3 regions of the Sorangium sp. So ce117 genome follow, and region 3 is predicted to be linked to each of the others. Evidence: riboswitches for the same ligand, from Rfam matches in the RefSeq annotation. Region 3 holds a riboswitch; each other region holds the start of a gene.

Region 1 (6,192 bases), 4.3 Mb from region 3:
CGCAGCTCGTGCGCCAGCATCGCCACGAATTCCTCCATCTGGCGCGCGTTGGACTCCATCTGCTCCAGGCGCTTGCGCTCGCTCAGGTCGCGCGTGATCTTGGAGAAGCCGCGCAGCTCGCCGCTCGGGCCGTAGATGGCCGTGACGAGGACGCTCGCCCAGAACGACGACCCGTCCTTGCGCACGCGCCAGCCTTCGTCCTCGAAGCTGCCTTCGCGCCGCGCGGCGGCGAGCACCGTCTCTGGCCGGCCGCGCTCGATCGCCTCGGCCGGATAGAAGCGCGAGAAGTGCGTGCCGATCGCCTCTTGCGCGGAGTATCCCTTGATCCGCTCGGCGCCGGCGTTCCACGTGGCCACCCTGCCGTCGGGGTCGAGCATGAAGATGGCGTAATCCTTCACGCCTTCGACCAGCGCGCGGAAGCGCTCCTCGCTCTGCCGCAGCGACTCTTCCTGGCGCTTGCGCTCGCTCAGGTCGCGCGTGATCTTGGAGAAGCCGCGCAGCTCGCCGTCGGGGCCGTGGAGGGCCGTGATGATGACGTTCGCCCAGAACATCGAGCCGTCCTTGCGCACGCGCCAGCCTTCGTCCTCGAAGCGGCCCACGCGCCGCGCTTCGGCGAGCTCTGTCTGTGGCCACTTCCGCTCGATCGCCTCGGCCGGATAGAAGCGCGAGAAGTGCGAGCCGATCACCTCTTGCGCGGAGTATCCTTTGATCTGCTCGGCGCCGGCGTTCCACGTGGTCACGCGCCCCTCGGTGTCCAGCATGAAGATGGCGTAGTCCTTCACCCCTTCGACCAGCATGCGGAATTGCAGATCGGCGCCGAGCCCCGTCGGATCCATGCGGCACAGCCTACAGCATGGGTACACGTTCGCCACGCCATGCTCTCCCTTCCTGTCCTGCTCTCCGCGTCCGCGAGCCGTCGTCGTGTCGGCCGGCAGCGGCGAGTGACGAGCACAGCAACGGCCCCATGAGCCCGCGTCGAGAGCGCCCGCCGGCGGCCGCGCAGGACCACCGCCAGCCGCTGGAGCGGTTCGAGGGTATCAAGACGGACTCATCTCCAGAACGAGCACGATCATGCATCCTGACCCCTGGCACCTGGTCACCAGACAACCGGACTACATCCTGGCTTCCTGGCACCAGATCTTCTGTGTCATCTGGCGCCGCGAGACGACCGAGGACGGCGCGCGCCACCTGAGGGACGCGTGCGCGGAGTTCGCGAAGAAGCACCCGCGCGGCATAGGGCTGCTCACCCTCGTCGAGAGCGGGGCGTCGTTGCCGCCGGCGCCCGCGCGCAGGGCGATCGCGAGCTTCCTCGCGGAGGCGAGCGCAACCATCAGGTGCTCAGCGGTCGTCTTCGAGGGCTCGGGGTTCCAGGCGGCGATGGTTCGCAGCGTGGTGACAGGGCTCACGCTCATTGCCCGCCAGCGTTATCCGCACAGGGTATGTGACATCGGGGAAGCCTGGCAGATGTTCGCAGAGCTCCTGCCCGCGGTGACGGGCGCCGCCGTGAGCGAAGCCGCGTTCCGGGCATCGCTCGACGCGCTGCGCGAGGACCTCCGCCGGACATGAGCCGGCGCGGCGTCTACTCCCAGTACAGCGTCGCCCGCCCGATCGCGGTGAACGGCCACCCCGGCGAGTAGTGGATCCCGGTGACCGGGGCCGGCTCGTACGGCAGCCGCGACGCGCTCGCGAACTGGACCTCGCGCCACGTCGTGTCGAAGACGTTCTGGATGTCCACGGCCACCTCGACGTTCTTCCACCGCAGCCCGGCGTTGGCGTCGACGACCGTGAACCCCTCGGCGGTGAGCGACTCGTCCTCGGTCGCGGGCCGCGCGCCGATCGCCTTGACCCGCAGCGCCGCGAACGGCGTGAACGCGCCGATGGTCGGGCGGACGCCGACGCCCGCGGTCAGCGTCCGGGTCGGCGCGAGGGCGACAGCGCTCGCGTTGCCGGCGTTCTCGCGGAAGCGCGCGCGGGTGAAGGTCGCGTCCACGTCCGCGAAGAGCCAGCTCCGGAGCCGGTAGCGCCCGCCGATCTCGATCCCGTAGCGCCGCGTCTGCCCCGACGCCTCGGTCGCGCCCGCATCGCCGCTCCAGACCAGCTCCGAGTCCAGGTCGAGCAGGAACGCGGCCCCGCTCAGCGACAGCCCGCGCAAGGGCGCGACCCGCAGGCCGACCTCGTAGCCAATCGCGGGCGTGATCAGCGTCGCCGCCCCCTCGCCCAGCACCGCGCCCTGCGCGTCGTTCGAGTGGAAGCCCCGCCCGAAGTGGGCGAATAGATCGACCCCCTCGACGGGCGACACGATCGCCGTGAGCTTCGGGAGCAGCTGCATCTGTCCCCGGGCGCCGCTCGACCTGTTCCCCACCGCCTCGAGGTCCTCGCCCGGGTCGTCCACGTTGACGTCGATCCACTGCGCGCGCGCCCCGAGCACGACGCGGAGCCAGCGCCGGAGCCGGGCGTCCTGCTCGACGTAGACGCCGATCTGGCTCTCATCGACGTGGGTCCTGCTCTTCTCCTCGATCCGCTCGCGCGCCTCGTCGTGGTGGAGGGACTTGTCGATCGCGTCCGCGCGGATCTGCGCGCCGAGCGAGGTCGTGAACCTCGCCCCGCCGAGCTCGTATTGCCTGCGGAACCGGAGATCGGCGCCGCCGACGGTGCGGTCGTCGTTCTGCTCGATCTGGTCGCCGTGGACGGGGTCCTCGCTGAAGAACGTGAAGTTCGAGTACAGCGTGAAGCGGTACCGGACGAGGTAGGCCAGCGCGCTCAGATCGGCGTCCCGCCACGCGGTGGAGTAGGCGACGGACGCCATGTGCCGCTCGGTCGCCCCGCCCTCGGTCGGATCCACGGCGCCGAAATGGTCGATGCACGGCTGTCCGAACGCCGAGGGCGGCGGGTTCAACCCGCCCTGCTCGCCCTCGCCGCACACGGCGCGCGCGGGGATCTGGCCGGAGCCGTGCCAGGTCGATCCATACGACATCCAGGTCATCTGGACCTTCCCGGTGTTGCCCAGATCGTGCGTGGCCCGCAGGTACACGTTGAAGCGCTTGAGCCGCTCCGAGCTCAGGAACGGCCCGTCGTTCCGGTAGATCTCCGCCGCGGCCACCGCGCGCCACGTGTCGCCGAGATCCGGCGAGGCGATGACGAGGCCGCGCTGGATACCGTACTGCCCCAGGCTGACCTGCGCGTAGCTCTCCTCGAGCTTCTCGGCGAAGCGCAGGTTGACGGCGCCCGCCGTACCGAAGTCGCCGATGCTCGCGTAATAAGGCCCCTTGTAGCCGTCGAGCCCTGTCACGAGCTCCGGGATCATGAAGTAGAGATCGGTGAAGCCGTGCCCGTGGCCGTGGCTGACCATGTTGACGGGCACGCCGTCGACGAAGAAGGCGACGTCGGTCCCATGATCCGCGTCGAATCCGCGGAGGAAGTACTGGTTCGCCTTGCCCCCGCCCGCGTGCTGCACGGCGAAGAGCCCGGGGACCGACTCGAGGATGTCGCCCGGCCGGAGCCTCGGCCTGAGCTCGAGCTCCCGGTGTCCGACGGAGATGCGCGACGCGGCCTCGCTGCCCGGCTTCTCCGCCTGGATCGTGACCTCGATCGCGGCGTCGCCCGCGGGCGCGCCCTCGCCGGTGGGCGCTGCAGCGGCGGCCTCCGGCGGGGCAGCGGGCGCGTCGGGGGTGTCGCCCTCGGCGCGCGCGGGCCGCGCGGCGGCCAGCACCATGGATAACGCGGCGAGCAGATGAAATGGATGGCGGTGCCCGTGGCTCGTCGTGACCGTCTCGCGCAGCATTCGTGTCCTCCTTCGCCGCAATCGCGCGGAGCGGCGTCGGGCCGCTCGCGTCGAGCTCCGCGAGGACGAAATGGCTGGCCATCGCACGGTGCGCTGGACCGACCTCTCGCCCCCGCGGGCGACCGGAAGGCGACGCGGGGGCGGTTCGGTATCCGGGACGTGCGCAGAGAGGTGGAGCTGCACCGGCTCGGACCTCACCGCCTCCCTCGAGGCTCCCAGGTCGAACCGGCGCCGGATGTCTCCCGCCGCCGGGCGCTGGCAGGTCTTCGGGCTCGCGAGCGCTCCGGTCAGACCGGCTCCCTACTGTCCACCGCTTCCCAGCCCTCGGCGGGCCAGTGCATGGGGTGGAGGTCGTTCTCGCTTACCGCTGCGGGGCAGCCCCGGAATTTCACCGGGTTCCCTCTTCGGCCCAGGCGAGCGCCCGGGCACCAGCACGGCGCGCACCCTATGGCCGTGCGCCTTCGGCTGTCAATCGCTACTGCTCCGCTCGCCCGCCCGCGCGCTTGCCGTGCAGGCCGAACGTTCGGGCTCTAGCGAGGATGGGCTCGCTCCTCCGTGGGTCGCGTGCTACACGGCCGCCGCCGTATATGCCCCGTAACGATCTCCGCAACATCGCCATCGTCGCCCACGTCGACCACGGGAAGACGACCCTCGTCGATCACATGCTCCGCCAGTCGGGCGCCTTCCGAGAGAACGAGGTCGTGGCCGAGCGGGTCATGGACTCGAACGACCTCGAGCGGGAGCGCGGCATCACCATCCTCGCGAAGAACACGAGCATCCGGTACCGCGGGGTCAAGATCAACATCGTCGACACGCCCGGCCACTCCGACTTCGGCGGCGAGGTCGAGCGCACGCTCATGATGGCCGACGGGGCGCTCCTCCTCGTCGACGCCGCCGAGGGCCCGCTGCCGCAGACGCGCTTCGTGCTCTCGAAGTGCCTCCAGCGCGGCTTCCCGGTCATCGTCGTCATCAACAAGATCGACCGGAGCGACGCGCGCGCCCACGAGGTGCTCTCCGAGGTGTTCGACCTCTTCTGCGACCTCGAGGCGAGCGACGCGCAGATGGACTTCTCGACGCTCTACGCGGTCGCGAAGTTCGGGCAGGCGAAGCGCGAGCTCGAGCACGAGGCGAAGGACCTCGATCCCCTCTTCGAGACCATCCTCGAGCGGGTCCCCGGCCCCTCCGGTGACCCCGACGGTCCGCTCCAGGTCATCGTCTGCAACACGACGCACGACGACTACGTGGGCCGGCTCGCGGTCGGCCGCGTGGTCCGCGGCACCGCCCGGTCCGGCGCCGACGTCGCGCTCCTCGGCGAGGGCGGCCAGTCGCGCGGCTACGTGAAGATGCTCTACGCCTACGAGGGGCTGAAGCGCGTCGCGGTCGAGAGCGCCGTCGCGGGCGAGGTGATCGCGATCGCCGGGCTCGACGCGGTCACGATCGGCGACACGATCACGGATCCGGCGCACCCCGAGGCGCTGCCGCGCATCGTGGTCGAGGAGCCGACGATCAAGATGAAGATCGGCGTCAACACGTCGACGTTCGCCGGCAAGAGCAAGCAGTCGAAATTCCTGACGAGCCGTCACCTGAAGGAGCGGCTCGAGCGCGAGGCGATGAAGAACCTCGCGATCCGGGTGGAGCCGACCGAGGTGCCCGACACGTTCGTGGTGCTCGGCCGCGGCGAGCTCCAGCTCGCCATCCTGGTCGAGACGATGCGGCGCGAGGGGTACGAGATGCAGCTCTCGAACCCCGAGGTGGTGACGCGCGAGATCGACGGCGAGGTGATGGAGCCGCTCGAGCTCGTGGTCGTGGACGTGCCGGACACCTACGTCGGCATCGTGACCGAGCGCCTCAGCTCCCGGCGCGGCCGGATGGTGAAGATGACGAACCCCGGCTTCGGCCGCGCCCGCCTCGAGTTCCGGGTGCCGTCGCGCGGGCTCATCGGCTTCCGCGGCGAGTTCCTGACGGCGACGCGCGGCACGGGCCTGCTCAACACGATGTTCGACGGCTGGGCGCCCTGGGGCGGCCCGATGATGCGCCGCCCGACCGGCGCCATCGTCGCCGATCGCGTCGGCGTGGCGACCCCGTACGCGCTGCACCACCTGCAGCCGCGCGGCATGTTCTTCATCGTCCCCGGCGTCGAGGTCTACGAGGGGATGATCATCGGCGAGCACAACCGGCCGAACGACACCGACGTCAACGTCATCAAGGAGAAGAAGCTGTCGAACGTGCGCAACCACGGCAAGGACGAGAACGTCCTCCTGGCCAGCCCGCGGCTGCTCACGATCGAGACGGCGATGGAGTGGATCGACGGCGACGAGCTCGTCGAGGTCACGCCCGACGCGGTGCGCGTCCGCAAGAAGGTGCTCGCGTGCAACCGCCGGGAGCGCCGCGAGGACGCGATCGAGCAATCG
Region 2 (6,192 bases), 5.3 Mb from region 3:
CCATCCGCCCCGGCTCATCACCCGCTCCATGACGTAGTCGCGGTGCCGCTCCAGATCGACGGCGTCCGGGTCCGTGTCCCAGAACAGGCGCGTGACGTCCCCTGGAAATCGCTCGCTCGTCGGCTCGTCCACGGGCTCAGCATAGCAGGCCCGAGAGGACACGGAATGACGCCCTCCCCGGCCCACGGCAGGCGCTTCCCCCCGGCGCGGGGCGCTGCTAACCACGCTCCATGACCGCTCAAGAACAGCAGCCGGGGGCCCCTGCTCGCGGTACGCTCCAGTTCGTCGCCGTCGAGCGCGCGGATCACGTCGCCACCGTGACCATCCAGCGGCCCGACAAACTCAACGCACTGAACCCCGCCGTCCTCGGCGAGCTCACCACGGCCTTCCGCGACCTCCTCGCGCCCGCCGCCGGCAACGAGGTCCGCGCGGCGGTGCTGACCGGCGCCGGCAAGGCGTTCGTCGCCGGCGCCGACATCGCGGAGATGGCGACCATGAACAGCATCGCCGCGAAACGGTTCGCCGACGCAGGCCACCGGCTCGCCGAGCTCATCGAGACTGCCCCCTTCCCCGTCATCGCCGCCGTCAACGGCTTCGCGCTGGGCGGCGGCTGCGAGCTCGCCCTCGCATGCGACTTCATCTACGCCGCCGAAGGCGCCAAGCTCGGCCAGCCCGAGGTGAACCTGGGCGTCATCCCGGGGTTCGGCGGGACCCAGCGGCTGCTGCGACGGGTCGGGCCAGGACGCGCGCGCGAGCTCGTCTATTCAGGAGACATGATCACCGCCCAGCAGGCGCTGTCGATCGGGCTCGTCAACGCCGTCTTCCCGGCGACCGAGCTGCTCGCGCGCGCCCGCGAGACCGCCCTCAAGATCGCCTCGCGCGGGCCGCTCGCCGTCGCCGCCGCCAAACGCGTCCTCCTGCGCGGCGAGAGCCTCGACCTCGCCGCCGCCAACGAGCTGGAAGCCCAGGCATTCGCCGCGCTCTTCGGCAGCGAAGATCAACAGCTCGGAATGAAAGCGTTTCTGGCGAAATCGCAGGCCACGTTCACCGGCAAGTGAAGGCTCGGGAGGCGCGAACCGCGCGCTCGAGGGCAAAAAAATACCGCGCATCACGCTGGAGGGGGGCCCAGAATGACCGCGGCAGGGACACCGCGCCGGAGTCTTGAACGTCCGCCACGGTGCTAAGAAAAAAGACCGCATGCGCTCCGGGCTGGGGGGTCCGCGCCGGTGCGCATGCGGTAGTCAGATTGTGGCACCCGCAAGCGCGTTGTCGATAACAAAGTGCAATGCCTGCACGCCGAGCGAGCAGAGCGCTCCAGACACGAAGGCGGCCAGGCGGACGCGCGACCCATACACACCAGCTCTGCGGGAATTCACGTTCGAGCCGGGCATACCCCTCCACCGGAGACAGCGCTCAGCGCAGCGTTCGCTGTGCATTCCGAGACGAGCGAACACGAAATCCCTCATCTCTTCAATAAGAGATGCCACGAGGCAGCGGGCCGTACACCGGACGCCTGCTCCCGAGTAAAGAGCCAGGACGAACAAAGCACACTGCGGAAAGAACGCGCCGGCGCCTTGTATTCAAGCGCACGAAAGACCCCGCTCAGTCGCGGCCCGCGACAGGCGCTGCACCCGCGCGGCGATAAAGTAAACAGATTTTATCTAAGGGGACATAATCCAAGACGTGTGCTCGACGACTCTTCACGTGATGCGTCTGGGTCAATTTCTCGGCCTCGGCCATCGCATCGCAGGGCCTCGATCGCTCGTCGGCGCGCCCATGTCTGCTCGATGAGGGGCACCGACGGGCGCGCGGCGCGCCTCGGCAGTGATGGCTTCGTGCGCCTCGGCAGTGCCCGCGAGGGCGAGGTGTCCACAAGCGGCAGGCATCACCGCCGCACCGACGCCGCGGACGAGGGCGCTCGCGGCGGGCCGGACCGCGCAAGGCGGAAGCTCGCGCCCCCGGTCGACGCACCCGGGTTCGCCCGGTCCGCGCCCCCGGGGTCCGCGCTCCCGGGTACGCGCCCGGCTCGCGCGATCGCGCCCGCCTGGATACGCGGGCCAACGCGCGGAGCAGCGCGCGAGGCGGAGCTGGCCCGCGCTCGACGGGGAGCTCGTCCGACACGCCATGCCAGATGCAGCGCCCGCTGAGCACATCCTCCGCGATCGGGGCGCGACGTCCTTGACGCCGGGCTCGAAACGGGATTACCGAGCACCGGCCTGACAATCCATTCCTCGGGTGCCCTCCGGGGCATAACAGGGAAGCCGGTGCAAAACCGGCGCGGTCCCGCCACCGTGAGTGGGGAGCTGCCTCCGAAGACCACTGGGCCTCATTGTGAAGAGGCCTGGGAAGGTGGACGCAGCGCTGGGAGCTCGATCAGCTCCCTGAACCCATGAGCCGGGAGACCTACCCGAGCCTCCCACGAGGTGCAGCTTGCGCACGTCTTCGTGGCGTTCGGGTGCGGACTTCACCCGGAGCGCCGAAATCGGTCTTCACGGCCGCGCGTTATCGATCGCCGCCGTGTCCATGGGGACGCTCCTCGCGCCCCGGCCCGCGGCCGCGATGCACCTCGCGGAAGGCGTCCTGCCGCTCGGCTGGTGCGCCTTCTGGAACGCGCTCGCCCTGCCCTTCGTCGCGATCGCCCTCCACCTGCTCCGGCGCCGCACCGAGCAGGACGCCTTCTACAAGCCGTTCGTCGGCCTCATCGCGGCCGCCGTCTTCGCGATCTCGTGCATGCCCGTGCCGGTGCCGACCGCCGGGACCTGCTCCCACCCGTGCGGCACAGGGCTCGCGGCGGTGCTCATCGGCCCCTGGATGACCGTCCTCGTCACCGTGGCGGCGCTCCTTATCCAGGCCCTCTTCCTCGCGCACGGCGGCATCACCACGCTCGGCGCCGACGTCGCGTCGATGGGCATCGCGGGCGCCTTCACCGGATATTTCGCCTTCCACCTCGCGCGGCGCTGCGGCGCGAACCTCTGGGTCGCGGGCTTCCTGGCGGGCGTGACGTCGGACTGGGCAACCTACGCCACCACGGCGCTCGCGCTCGCGCTCGGGCTCTCGGGCGAAGGCTCGGTGACGTCCATGTTCACGGGCGTCGCCCTCGCCTTCGTCCCCACCCAGCTGCCGCTCGGCCTGCTCGAGGGCGTCATGACCGCGGGGGCGCTCGCCTTCCTGCGCGCCCGGCGGCCCGACATCCTGGACCGGCTCCAGGTCGTCCGGCTCGCCCCGGGGGCGTCGTGACGCGGCGGCTCGGACAGCGCCCGCTGCCAGCGCCGCTCGCGCGGCGCGCGTGCGCGGCGGCGCTCCGGCTCGCCGCTTCCCTCTGGCTCGCCGCCTGCGGTAACGCGTCCTGGGACGGCGTCGACGAGGCCGTGGTGCGCCGCGTCGCCGAGGACGCAGGGCGCCACGACACCGGGCCGCTGTTCGCGGGCCTCGAGGGCGACCTCCTGCTCTTCGCGTTCCTCTGGGCCGGGCTCCTCGCCGGCTTCGCCCTCGGCTATTTCTCGCGCGTGCTCTTCGTCGAGCGCGCGGGCGCGCCGGCGGGCAAGGCCGGCGACGAAGGCCTCCGTGCGGACTGACCCGCCCGCGCGGCTCCGCGACGTGGACGCCCGGCTCCGCCTCGGGGCCGCCGTGGCGGCGTGCTGCGTCGCCGCGGGCGCGCGCTCGCCCTTCACGCCGGCCGCGCTGCTCCTCCTCGCGTGCGCGGCCCTCCGCCTCCAGGGCACGCCGGCGCGCGACGTCCTCCGCGCCGCCGCGCCCGCCGCGTGGATCGGAGCGGTCGCGGCGGCGCTCGCGCTCGCGCTCACGCCGGGGGCGCCGCTCCTCCCCGGCGCGCCGTTCCCCGTCGACGCGATCACGGCGGAGGGGGCGCGCCGCGCCGTGGCCATCGGCGCGCGCGTCCTCGCGGCGGCCGCGGTGCTCCGGTGGCTCGCCGGCGCCGCCGCGCCCGCCGAGATCGAGGCGGCGCTCGCCGGGCTCGGCGTCCCCGCGGCCCTCGTCGAGCTGCTCGCGCTGACGCGGCGCTTCGCCGGCGTGCTCCAGCGCGCGGCCGACAGCGCGTGGAGCGCCGCCGCGCTCCGCGGCGGGTTCACCCGCCCCGGCGCCGCCGCGCGCTCGGCCGGCGCCGTCGCGGGCGTCGTGGCGCTCCGGACGCTCGAGCGCTCCGAGAGCGCCGCGCTCGCGATGCAGCTCCGCGGCTACCAGGGGAAGCTCCCCGTCGCCGACCGAAGGACGAGCGCGCCCGCCGCGAACGTCGCGTTCGCCGCCGCCGCCCTCGCGGCCCTCGGGCTCAGCGTCGCCGCGGGAGAGGCCGGATGATCGCGCTGCGCGCCCCCCGGCTCGGCTACCGGCGCGGCGAGCCCGTGCTGCGCGACGTGCGCCTCGACGTCGCCGAGGGCGAGTCCGTGGCGGTGCTCGGCGGCAACGGCGCCGGCAAGACCGCGCTGCTCCGGACGCTCGTCGGGCTCCTCCCGGCGCCCGGCGGCGGCGTCGAGATCGCGGGCCGCCGCGTGGGCTCGCCCTCGGACGCCGTCGCCGCGGGCGCCGCGCTCGTGCTCCAGGATCCGGACGACCAGCTGCTCGGCGCGACGCTCCTCGACGACGTCCTGTTCGGCCCGCGAAACCTCGGCCTGCCCGCGCCCGAGGCGCGCCGCCGCGCCGAGGCGGCGCTCGCCGCCGTGCAGATCGCCCACCTCGCCGACCGGGCCATCGAGGCGCTGAGCTTCGGCGAGCGCAAGCGCGCGTGCATCGCCGGGATGCTGGCGATGCGGCCGCGGGTGCTGCTGCTCGACGAGCCGACCGCGGGGCTCGACCCGGAGGGCGAGCTCGCCCTGTGCCAGACGCTGCGCGCGCTCTCCGAGCAGCAGGGGACCACGCTGGTCACCGCGACCCACGCGGTGGATCTCGTGCCGCTCTTCGCCTCGCGCGCTGTCTTGCTGGGCGACGGCCAGGTCCTCGCGGACGGGCCGCCGCGGGAGGTGTTCGCGCGGGGGGAGCTCCTCGCGCGGGCGCGGATGCGGCGGCCATGGGTCGCCGAGCTCTGGACCCGGATGAGCCCTCTGCCGCCGCGGGGCGGCGCGGGCCTCCCGCTCACCCTGGAGGAGGCGCTCGCGTGCATGACGACGGTCTCCTGCTGATCGGCCACGGCAGCCGCGACGCCGCGTCGAACGCCGAGTTCGAGGCGATCGTGGCCGATTACGCCGCGGCGCGGCCCGAGATCGCCGTGCAGCACGGCTACATCGAGCTCGCGACGCCTCACCTCGCCGACGCGCTCGCGGCGCTCGCGGCGCGGGCGTCCCGCGTGGCGGTCGTGCCGCTCTTCCTGTTCGCGGCGGGGCACGTGAAGAACGACATCCCGCTCGCGCTCGAGCGGGCGCGGGCCGCGCACCCGGGCGTGCGCTTCTCGGCGGCGCGGCCGCTCGGCGTGCACCCGGCGCTCGCGGAGCTCGCGTTCGAGCGCGCCGCGACCGCGCTGCCGGCCGACCCGGCGGCGCGGGCCCGGTCGGCGCTCGTCGTCGTGGGGCGCGGGTCGAGCGACCCCGACGCGAACGGCGATTTCTGCAAGACGGCGCGCCTCATCGGCGAGGGCCGCGGGCTCCAGCTCGTCGAGCCGACCTTCATCGGCGTCACCCGGCCCTCGGTCGAGGAGACGCTGGAGCGCGTCGCGCGGCACCGGCCGGAGCGCGTCGTGGTGGTCCCCTACTTCCTCTTCGCCGGGCGGCTCATGACGAAGCTCGCCGAGCAGGTCGACCGATTCTCCTCGACGTACCCGTGGATCCGGGCGTCGCTCGCGCCGCACCTCGGCCGGTCGAGCGCGCTCGCGGGCCTGATCGACGAGCGCGCGCGCCAGGCGCTCGCCGGCGAGGCGCCGCTCCCCTGCGACACGTGCATGTACCGCACCGCGCTACCGGGGCTCGCCCGGGAGGTCGGCGGGCTCAAGGCGATGCTCTACAGCGTGCGCCACACGCTCACGCACACGCAGGCGTCGAACCACCCGCACGCCCACCGCTCGCTGCGCAAGCACGTGCTCGTCTGCGGCAACGCCGACTGCGTGGACCGCGGCAGCCTGGCGCTGCTCGAGTCGGTGCGCCGGCTCGTGAAGCAGGCCGGCCAGCAGCAGCAGATCCGCGTGACGAGGACGTCATGCATGGGGCGCTGCGGCGAGGGGCCGACGGTCGCCGTCTACCCCGACGGGGT
Region 3 (6,192 bases):
TGTCATTCCATCGGCGTACCATCGGCGTACCATTGGCGTATTTGCCGTGGATGGTCATTGGCAGGATGCGTTCACGATCGCCACGGCGTCGAGATCGAAGGTGCCGTTCGGGCCGGCCATGTCCACGCGATCCGTGATCCGCACATAGCGGACGAAATCGAGGCCGACGTCGGTGAGGTCGAAGGCATCGCCGCCCGCGACGGCGGGATCTGTGGGATCGATGGAGTTCGTTTCGGGGTTCGCCAGCACAGGGTGCCAGCCGGCGCAGTGGTCATAGGGGGCCGCCGTGGCCTTGCACGAGTAAGCTTTCCAGTCGACGCCGTCCTGGCTGACCTCGACGGTCGCGAGCTCGGCGAACACGGTGGTTGGGGTGCTCTGGAACGCGTTCTCGAAGACGATGAAATCCGGCCCCGGGCCATCGACGATGAGGTTGCCAGAGAAACCGAAGGTGACGGTGCCGCCGTTGCCGAGGGACACCACGTCGGCCGAGCCGCCGCAACAACCCCCACCCTTGGGAGGACCGAAGGCGATGTCCGGGAACTTGTCCTGTCCGAATGGTTGGCCTGGCCCGAAGCGAAAACTGATCACCTCGGAAGCAAACACCGTTTCCGTGCCGGTGCAGCCTTCTCCTGCGCCGCCGGCGGCTCCGGAGCCGCCAGCGCCATCTGCGCCGCCGGTGCTGCCGGCGCCGCCAGCGCCATCTGCACCTCCGGAGCCACCAGCGCCGCCAGAGCCATCGGCGCCTCCGGTGCTGGCGGCGCCACCGACGCCTCCGGTGCTGCCAGCGCCTCCGGTGCTGCCAGCGCCTCCGGTGCCGCCAGCGCCGCCAGCGCCGCCAGAGCCGTCGGCGCCTCCGGTGCTGCCGGCACCGCCAGCACCATCGGCGCCTCCGGCACCCCCAGCGCCGCCGACCTCTCCAGCTCCGGAGGTGGAGCTTGTTCCGCCCGCTCCGCCTTCACCGCCAGCGCCGCCGGACCCCTGCGCGGCTCCACCACCCGTGCCGCCGGTCCCGCTCCCGGACGGGGAGCTCTCGGATCCGCAGGCGATGAGCGCGAATATCGAAAGGAGCGCGCTCGCGCGCGCCATACGAGACACCATGAGACCTCCGAGGGCGGGGGCGCGATCCATCGGAGCATCCCGACGCGGCGCTGCCCGCGCCCAAACATCAATAGAACGGCGCCGACGTGTTGTTTCGCGCGAGGTAGATGTTGTAATCGGCCGTGTTGACGTACCCATCGCCGTTGAAGTCGGCGTGCTGGTTGTACCCTGGGTTGCCCAGCTGGGTGTTCATCGCGGCGCTGAGGATGGTGTAGTCGCCCGTGTCCACGTCGCCGTCGTTGTCGAGATCCGCGTCCGCGATGTTCCCGAAGCCGTCGCCGTCGGTGTCGCGCTGGTTCACGTTCGCCGTGAGGTAGGCGTTGTCCGCGCCGTCGGGCACGCCGTCGCTGTCCGAGTCCGGCGCGCCGTCGGGGAAGTACAGCGTCACCTTCGGCGTCACGCCGACCTCCCAGTAATCCCAGGCGCTCCCGGCCGAGTAGCACTGCCCGGCGGGGGAGGAGTACTCGTCGCCCGATGGGTTCCACACGATCGCCAGGGCGCTCGTGTGGCTTACGAACGCGATGGGCGACGTCGAGCTGTCATCCTCGCAGGGGTCCGGCGTGAACTCGAGGTACTGCGACGAGCTCGCCTCGTTGACCGGCGTCTGGCTGCCCCCGAGGACGGCCGTGACCACGCTGGCGCGGACGAGCGCCGCGTATCCGTTCTCGCTCGCGCCGCCGACGCCGAACGCGTCTCCGCCGCCCACGTGCAGCGTGTCGTCCTCGTCGAAGCCGAGCGCCGCCGCGTTCAGCACGTTGCTCGCCAGGAGCGAGCCCTCGCTGCCGCCGAACGCATACGGGCCCGACGTGCCGTCGATGGCGTCCTCGATGTCGGCCGCCGCCCAGATGCGGATTTCACCGGTCCGGTTGGGCGACGGCTGATAGCCGATCCCGGTGACGAGGTTGCCCCCGGAGTCCACGGCGATCCCCCCGGATGCGCCCGGGATGCTCGTGATCAGCGGGATCTCCACGATGGGCGACGCGGTCAGGTCGAGGGCATAGACGCCGCTCGTGTAGACACCCTGGACGCTATAGCCGCCGTTGATGACGAGCGCGTCGTTCCCGTACCAGGCCCCGTCGTAGTAGTCGACGTCGAGCTCGATCACCTGCCCGTGGCTGAGCAGGTCAGGCGGCGAGGTGATGCTGAGGATCGAGCTCGGGAACACGAGCAGCGGCGCCCCGTAGCCGACGCCGAGCGCGATCGTGCTGCCGTCCGGCGAGATGGCGAGGAAGCTCGGGTCCATCGGCCCGTCGCTCAGGGTGGCGACGGGCACGTAGACGCTCGATCCATAGTTCTTCTGCAGATACAGGGTCTGATCGTTGGCGACGAGGAGCCGTCCGGCCAGCTCGTAGCCATCGATCTCCTGGGCCGTCGTGGGGAACCCGTCCAGCGCTGTGAACCACCCGTCGGCGATGCTGGGCAGATTGAATGTATACGACGTGTTGCCCCCGTACTCGTCGAAGGCGTCTGCGAACGCCGACGGCGAGAGCAGGAGGAGCGTCGCGGCAACCAAAGATGCAGAAATGCGCATAAGGCCTATTCCCTTTCCACCTCTACTACCAACAGGAGGGGTCGCGAGCCGGCGCACCCCACCCCACGCCTCGCTCGAGGGCTGAACCCTCGGTGGAGAGCGGGGGAGCGCGCGTGGTCAAGCCTGGTCGCGACCGCGGATGGGGAGAGCGCGTCGTGCCGACCCTCTACCGGAAACGCTCAGCACAACACCACTCCTTGCCCGCGTCGTCCGGAGCGGCGCGAGCCCGCTCGGCGCGAGTTCGCGAGGTACGGAGGAGCCGGCCAAGAAGAGGCGCGGACGCGCTGAACCTTCGATAAAGAGCCATCGGACCGACCCCTCGCCCCCGCGGGCGACTGTGTAAGGAAGACGCGGGGGACGGGTCGGAACCGGGACAGGCGCGAGAGTCTGCGCCAGCTCGGACCTACCCGCCTCCCTCGAGGCTTCCAGGTCAAACCGGCGCTGGATGTCTCCCCTGCGCAGGATGTTGGCAGGTCTTCGGGCTCACGAGCGCTCCGGCTCTCGCCGGGTTCCTACGGTCCACCGCTTCCCAGCCCGAGGGCCAGTGCTCGTCGTGGAGATCGTTCTCGCTTACCGCTGCGGGGCAGCCCCGGACTCACACCGGGTTCCCTTTTGAGCCCCGGGCGAAGCCAGGGGCACCAACACGGGTGCTTACATATGGCCGCGCGGCCGACCGGTCAAGCGAGATGTTCCGCGGAGCTCGGACCGCGCGGTCGACACACGCTGGCCTGGCGGTGCGCGTCGTGGCGGGCCACAACCCGGGCATATGCCGCTCAGCGAAGCGCGTCCGGCCGATCCGCTCGACGACCTCGTCGCGCTCCTGCGCGGCAAGCGGATCGTGGCGCTGACGGGCGCGGGGTGCAGCACCGAGTCCGGCATCCCCGATTATCGAGGGCCCGAGACGCGGCGCCGCGCGCGGAACCCGATCCAGGGGCGGGAGTTCTCCCGCTCGGCCGAGATCCGGCAGCGCTACTGGGCGCGCGCCGTGATCGGCTGGGAGCGGTTCTCCAGGGCCGAGCCCAACCCCGCCCACCGCGCCCTCGCGCGGCTCGAGCAGGCGGGGCAGCTCGATGGCCTCATCACGCAGAACGTCGACGGCCTCCACCAGGCCGCGGGCAGCCGCCGCGTCATCGAGCTGCACGGGACGCTCTCCGAGGTCGCCTGCCTCGCGTGCGGCGCGATGGAGCGGCGCGCCGCCCTCCAGGAGCGGCTCCTCGCCCAGAACCCCGGCTGGCTGCGCCTCGCGGCCGACCTCGCCCCCGACGGCGACGCCGACCTGCCCGCCGAGCGCGTGGCGGGCTTCCGTGCGCCGCCGTGCCTCCGCTGCGATGGGCCGCTCAAGCCGCGCGTCGTCTTCTTCGGCGAGAACGTGGCCAGGCCGATCGTCGACGCGGCGTTCGCGCTCGTGGACGCGGCGGACGCGCTCCTCGTCGTCGGCTCGTCGCTGGCGGTCTTCTCGGGCTACCGCTTCGTGCTGCGCGCCGCGCAGCGAGGCACCCCGATCGCCATGATCAACCTCGGCTCCGCGCGCGGCGAGGAGCTCGGCGCGCTGAAGATCGAGGCCCGCGCCGGCGAGGTGCTGCCGCGCCTCGCCGAGGCGCTCGGCGCCGGCGCCACCGCGGCGCCCCGCTGAGGCGCCGAGCGCCGGCGCACGCGCGGCGCTGGCATCACCCGCGCTGGTACATCACGTCGCTGCGGAGGACGTACTTGCTCCCCCGTGTCACGGCGGCGCCGCGGTGGAGCCGGCGGTGCTCGAACAGGAGCGCCATCCCGCGCCGCGGGGCGATGCTCCGGCCGCCCCAGAAATCGGTCGTGCCGCCCTCGAAATCGTCGTTCAGGTAGATCATCGCGGTGAACAGGCTCCGCTCGCCGCCGGATCGCACGAACGAGCCGTCGCCGTGCCAGTTGAAATATTCGCCCTCGGTGTAGCGATAGTAGCGGAAGCGCTCGTTCAGCCCGACGGCGCGGTGGAGGCCGAAGCTCGGCGGCGTCCAGGGCGCGAGCCGCTCCCAGAGGCTCGCGGCGAGGTCCGGATCGTCGATCATGACGCGGCCGTTCTTGCGCACCTCGAGGTTGATCACCTCGCTGCCTCCGATCGGCGCCTGCTCGAAGCCTCGCGCCTCGGCGAGCGCGATGAAGCCCTCGCACTCCTCGGGCGACAGGACGTTCGTCACCGTGAAGATGCGGAGATCGTCGGTGTAGTCGGTGCACTGGGCGGTCCGTTCGGCGTGCAGGGTGCTCATGCGTGAAGCGTGGGTCCGGGCGGACCGGATCCGGAAGGGCGGGACCCGGGCAGGACCGGGCAGGACCGGGCAGCGCGGTGGACAGGAGAGCGCCGCATCGCCGATGATCGAGCGCTCGCACCGATGGCACGGGTCTCCAGGGCGGGCCGCAGCGCGGAGCCCGCGGTCCGCTTCAACCACACGCTCCTCCAGCGGGCGCGGCTCGATCTCGACCTGACGCAGGAGCAGGTCGCCGCGTCGATCGGCGTCGACGTGCGGACCTACCGCCGCTACGAGTCGGGCGCCGTCAACGATCCGCGGCTCGGCTTCTCGGTCCGGAGCCCGTCCCGGCGGCGCATCCTCGAGCGGCTCGGCGCCGAGCTCGGCCTCGCCGAGGCGGAGCTGCTCGTCGTCGAGGCCGAGGCCGCGCCGGCGGAGGATCCCGCCGCAGAGGAAGCAGGTGCGGCGAGCCAGGCCGCGGAGGCGCCCGCCAGGGCGGGGAGGGCGCTCGCGGGGGCGGAGAAGGCGCTCGCGGGGGCGAGGGAGGCGCTCGACGAGGAGGCAGCGGAGAAGGCGCCGGCCGGCGCGCCCGCGCCGTCGCAGGGAGCCGCCCCGGCGTGGCGCCCGCTGCACGCGCATACGCTCCAGCGAGCGCGGCACTTCGTCGGGCGCGCCGAGATCGTCGATCGGCTCGCCGCGTGGGCCGACGGCTCGCCGCCGTGCCCCCGGGTGATCGCGCTCCTCGGCGTCGGCGGGGCGGGCAAGACCGCGATCGTCGAGCGCTTCCTCCAGGGGCTCGGCGACGCCCCGCGGCCCGGCGGGGTGCTCGTCTGGAGCTTCTACGACGACCCCAGGACCGAGGCGTTCCTCGACCAGGCGGCGGCCTACTTCGCGCCGGGCGCGGGCGCCTCGGGCCCGGCGGCGCCGCGGCCTCAGGCGGCGCCCGGAGAGCAGCTCGCGCGGCTGAAGGAGGCGCTGGGGCAGGGGCCGCCGCACCTGCTCGTGCTCGACGGGATCGAGACCGTGCAGGCCGAGGGGGGCGCAGGGCGCGCGCACGGCGAGCTCCACGACGCGCTCCTCCGGCGGCTGCTCTGCGCGATCGCGTCCGGGCTCGGCGGCGCGCGGGCGCTCGTCACGTCGCGCTTCGAGCTCGCGGATCTGTCCGCCTGGGCCGAGGGCGGGCTCGCGACGATCCGGCCCGAGCCGCTCTGCGAGGGCGACGCCGCGTCGCTCCTGCGCCGCTGGGGCATCCGCGGCGACGACGGCGCCCTCGGCGCGCTGTTCGAGACGACGGGAGGCCACGCGCTCTCGGTCGCCGTCGTCGGCTCCTACGTGGGCGCG

Evidence for each region. A riboswitch is a leader RNA that binds a small molecule or an ion and turns the genes downstream of it on or off. The one in region 3 is predicted to bind cobalamin.
Region 1: another riboswitch for cobalamin. It lies ahead of WMF46_RS05035 (TonB-dependent receptor); the one in region 3 lies ahead of WMF46_RS21210 (dockerin type I domain-containing protein).
Region 2: another riboswitch for cobalamin. It lies ahead of WMF46_RS01450 (energy-coupling factor ABC transporter permease); the one in region 3 lies ahead of WMF46_RS21210 (dockerin type I domain-containing protein).

Annotation. Positions count from the first base shown of each region.
Region 1 covers NZ_CP150309.1:1,357,051-1,363,242, reverse strand. Annotated here, with positions in the region: gene WMF46_RS05045 (hybrid sensor histidine kinase/response regulator) at 1-836, opposite strand, end outside; gene WMF46_RS05040 (hypothetical protein) at 1,072-1,566, shown strand; gene WMF46_RS05035 (TonB-dependent receptor) at 1,580-3,781, opposite strand; cobalamin riboswitch at 4,022-4,229, opposite strand; gene typA (translational GTPase TypA) at 4,321-6,192, shown strand, end outside.
Region 2 covers NZ_CP150309.1:354,556-360,747, reverse strand. Annotated here, with positions in the region: gene WMF46_RS01460 (DUF6922 domain-containing protein) at 1-132, opposite strand, end outside; gene WMF46_RS01455 (enoyl-CoA hydratase/isomerase family protein) at 231-1,058, shown strand; cobalamin riboswitch at 2,217-2,425, shown strand; gene WMF46_RS01450 (energy-coupling factor ABC transporter permease) at 2,524-3,237, shown strand; gene WMF46_RS01445 (hypothetical protein) at 3,234-3,575, shown strand; gene WMF46_RS01440 (CbiQ family ECF transporter T component) at 3,565-4,314, shown strand; gene WMF46_RS01435 (energy-coupling factor ABC transporter ATP-binding protein) at 4,311-5,132, shown strand; gene WMF46_RS01430 (CbiX/SirB N-terminal domain-containing protein) at 5,108-6,192, shown strand, end outside.
Region 3 covers NZ_CP150309.1:5,666,990-5,673,181, reverse strand. Annotated here, with positions in the region: gene WMF46_RS21220 (hypothetical protein) at 55-588, opposite strand; gene WMF46_RS21215 (hypothetical protein) at 585-881, opposite strand; gene WMF46_RS21210 (dockerin type I domain-containing protein) at 1,166-2,629, opposite strand; cobalamin riboswitch at 3,081-3,287, opposite strand; gene WMF46_RS21205 (NAD-dependent protein deacetylase) at 3,396-4,262, shown strand; gene WMF46_RS21200 (prolyl hydroxylase family protein) at 4,297-4,872, opposite strand; gene WMF46_RS21195 (helix-turn-helix domain-containing protein) at 4,996-6,192, shown strand, end outside.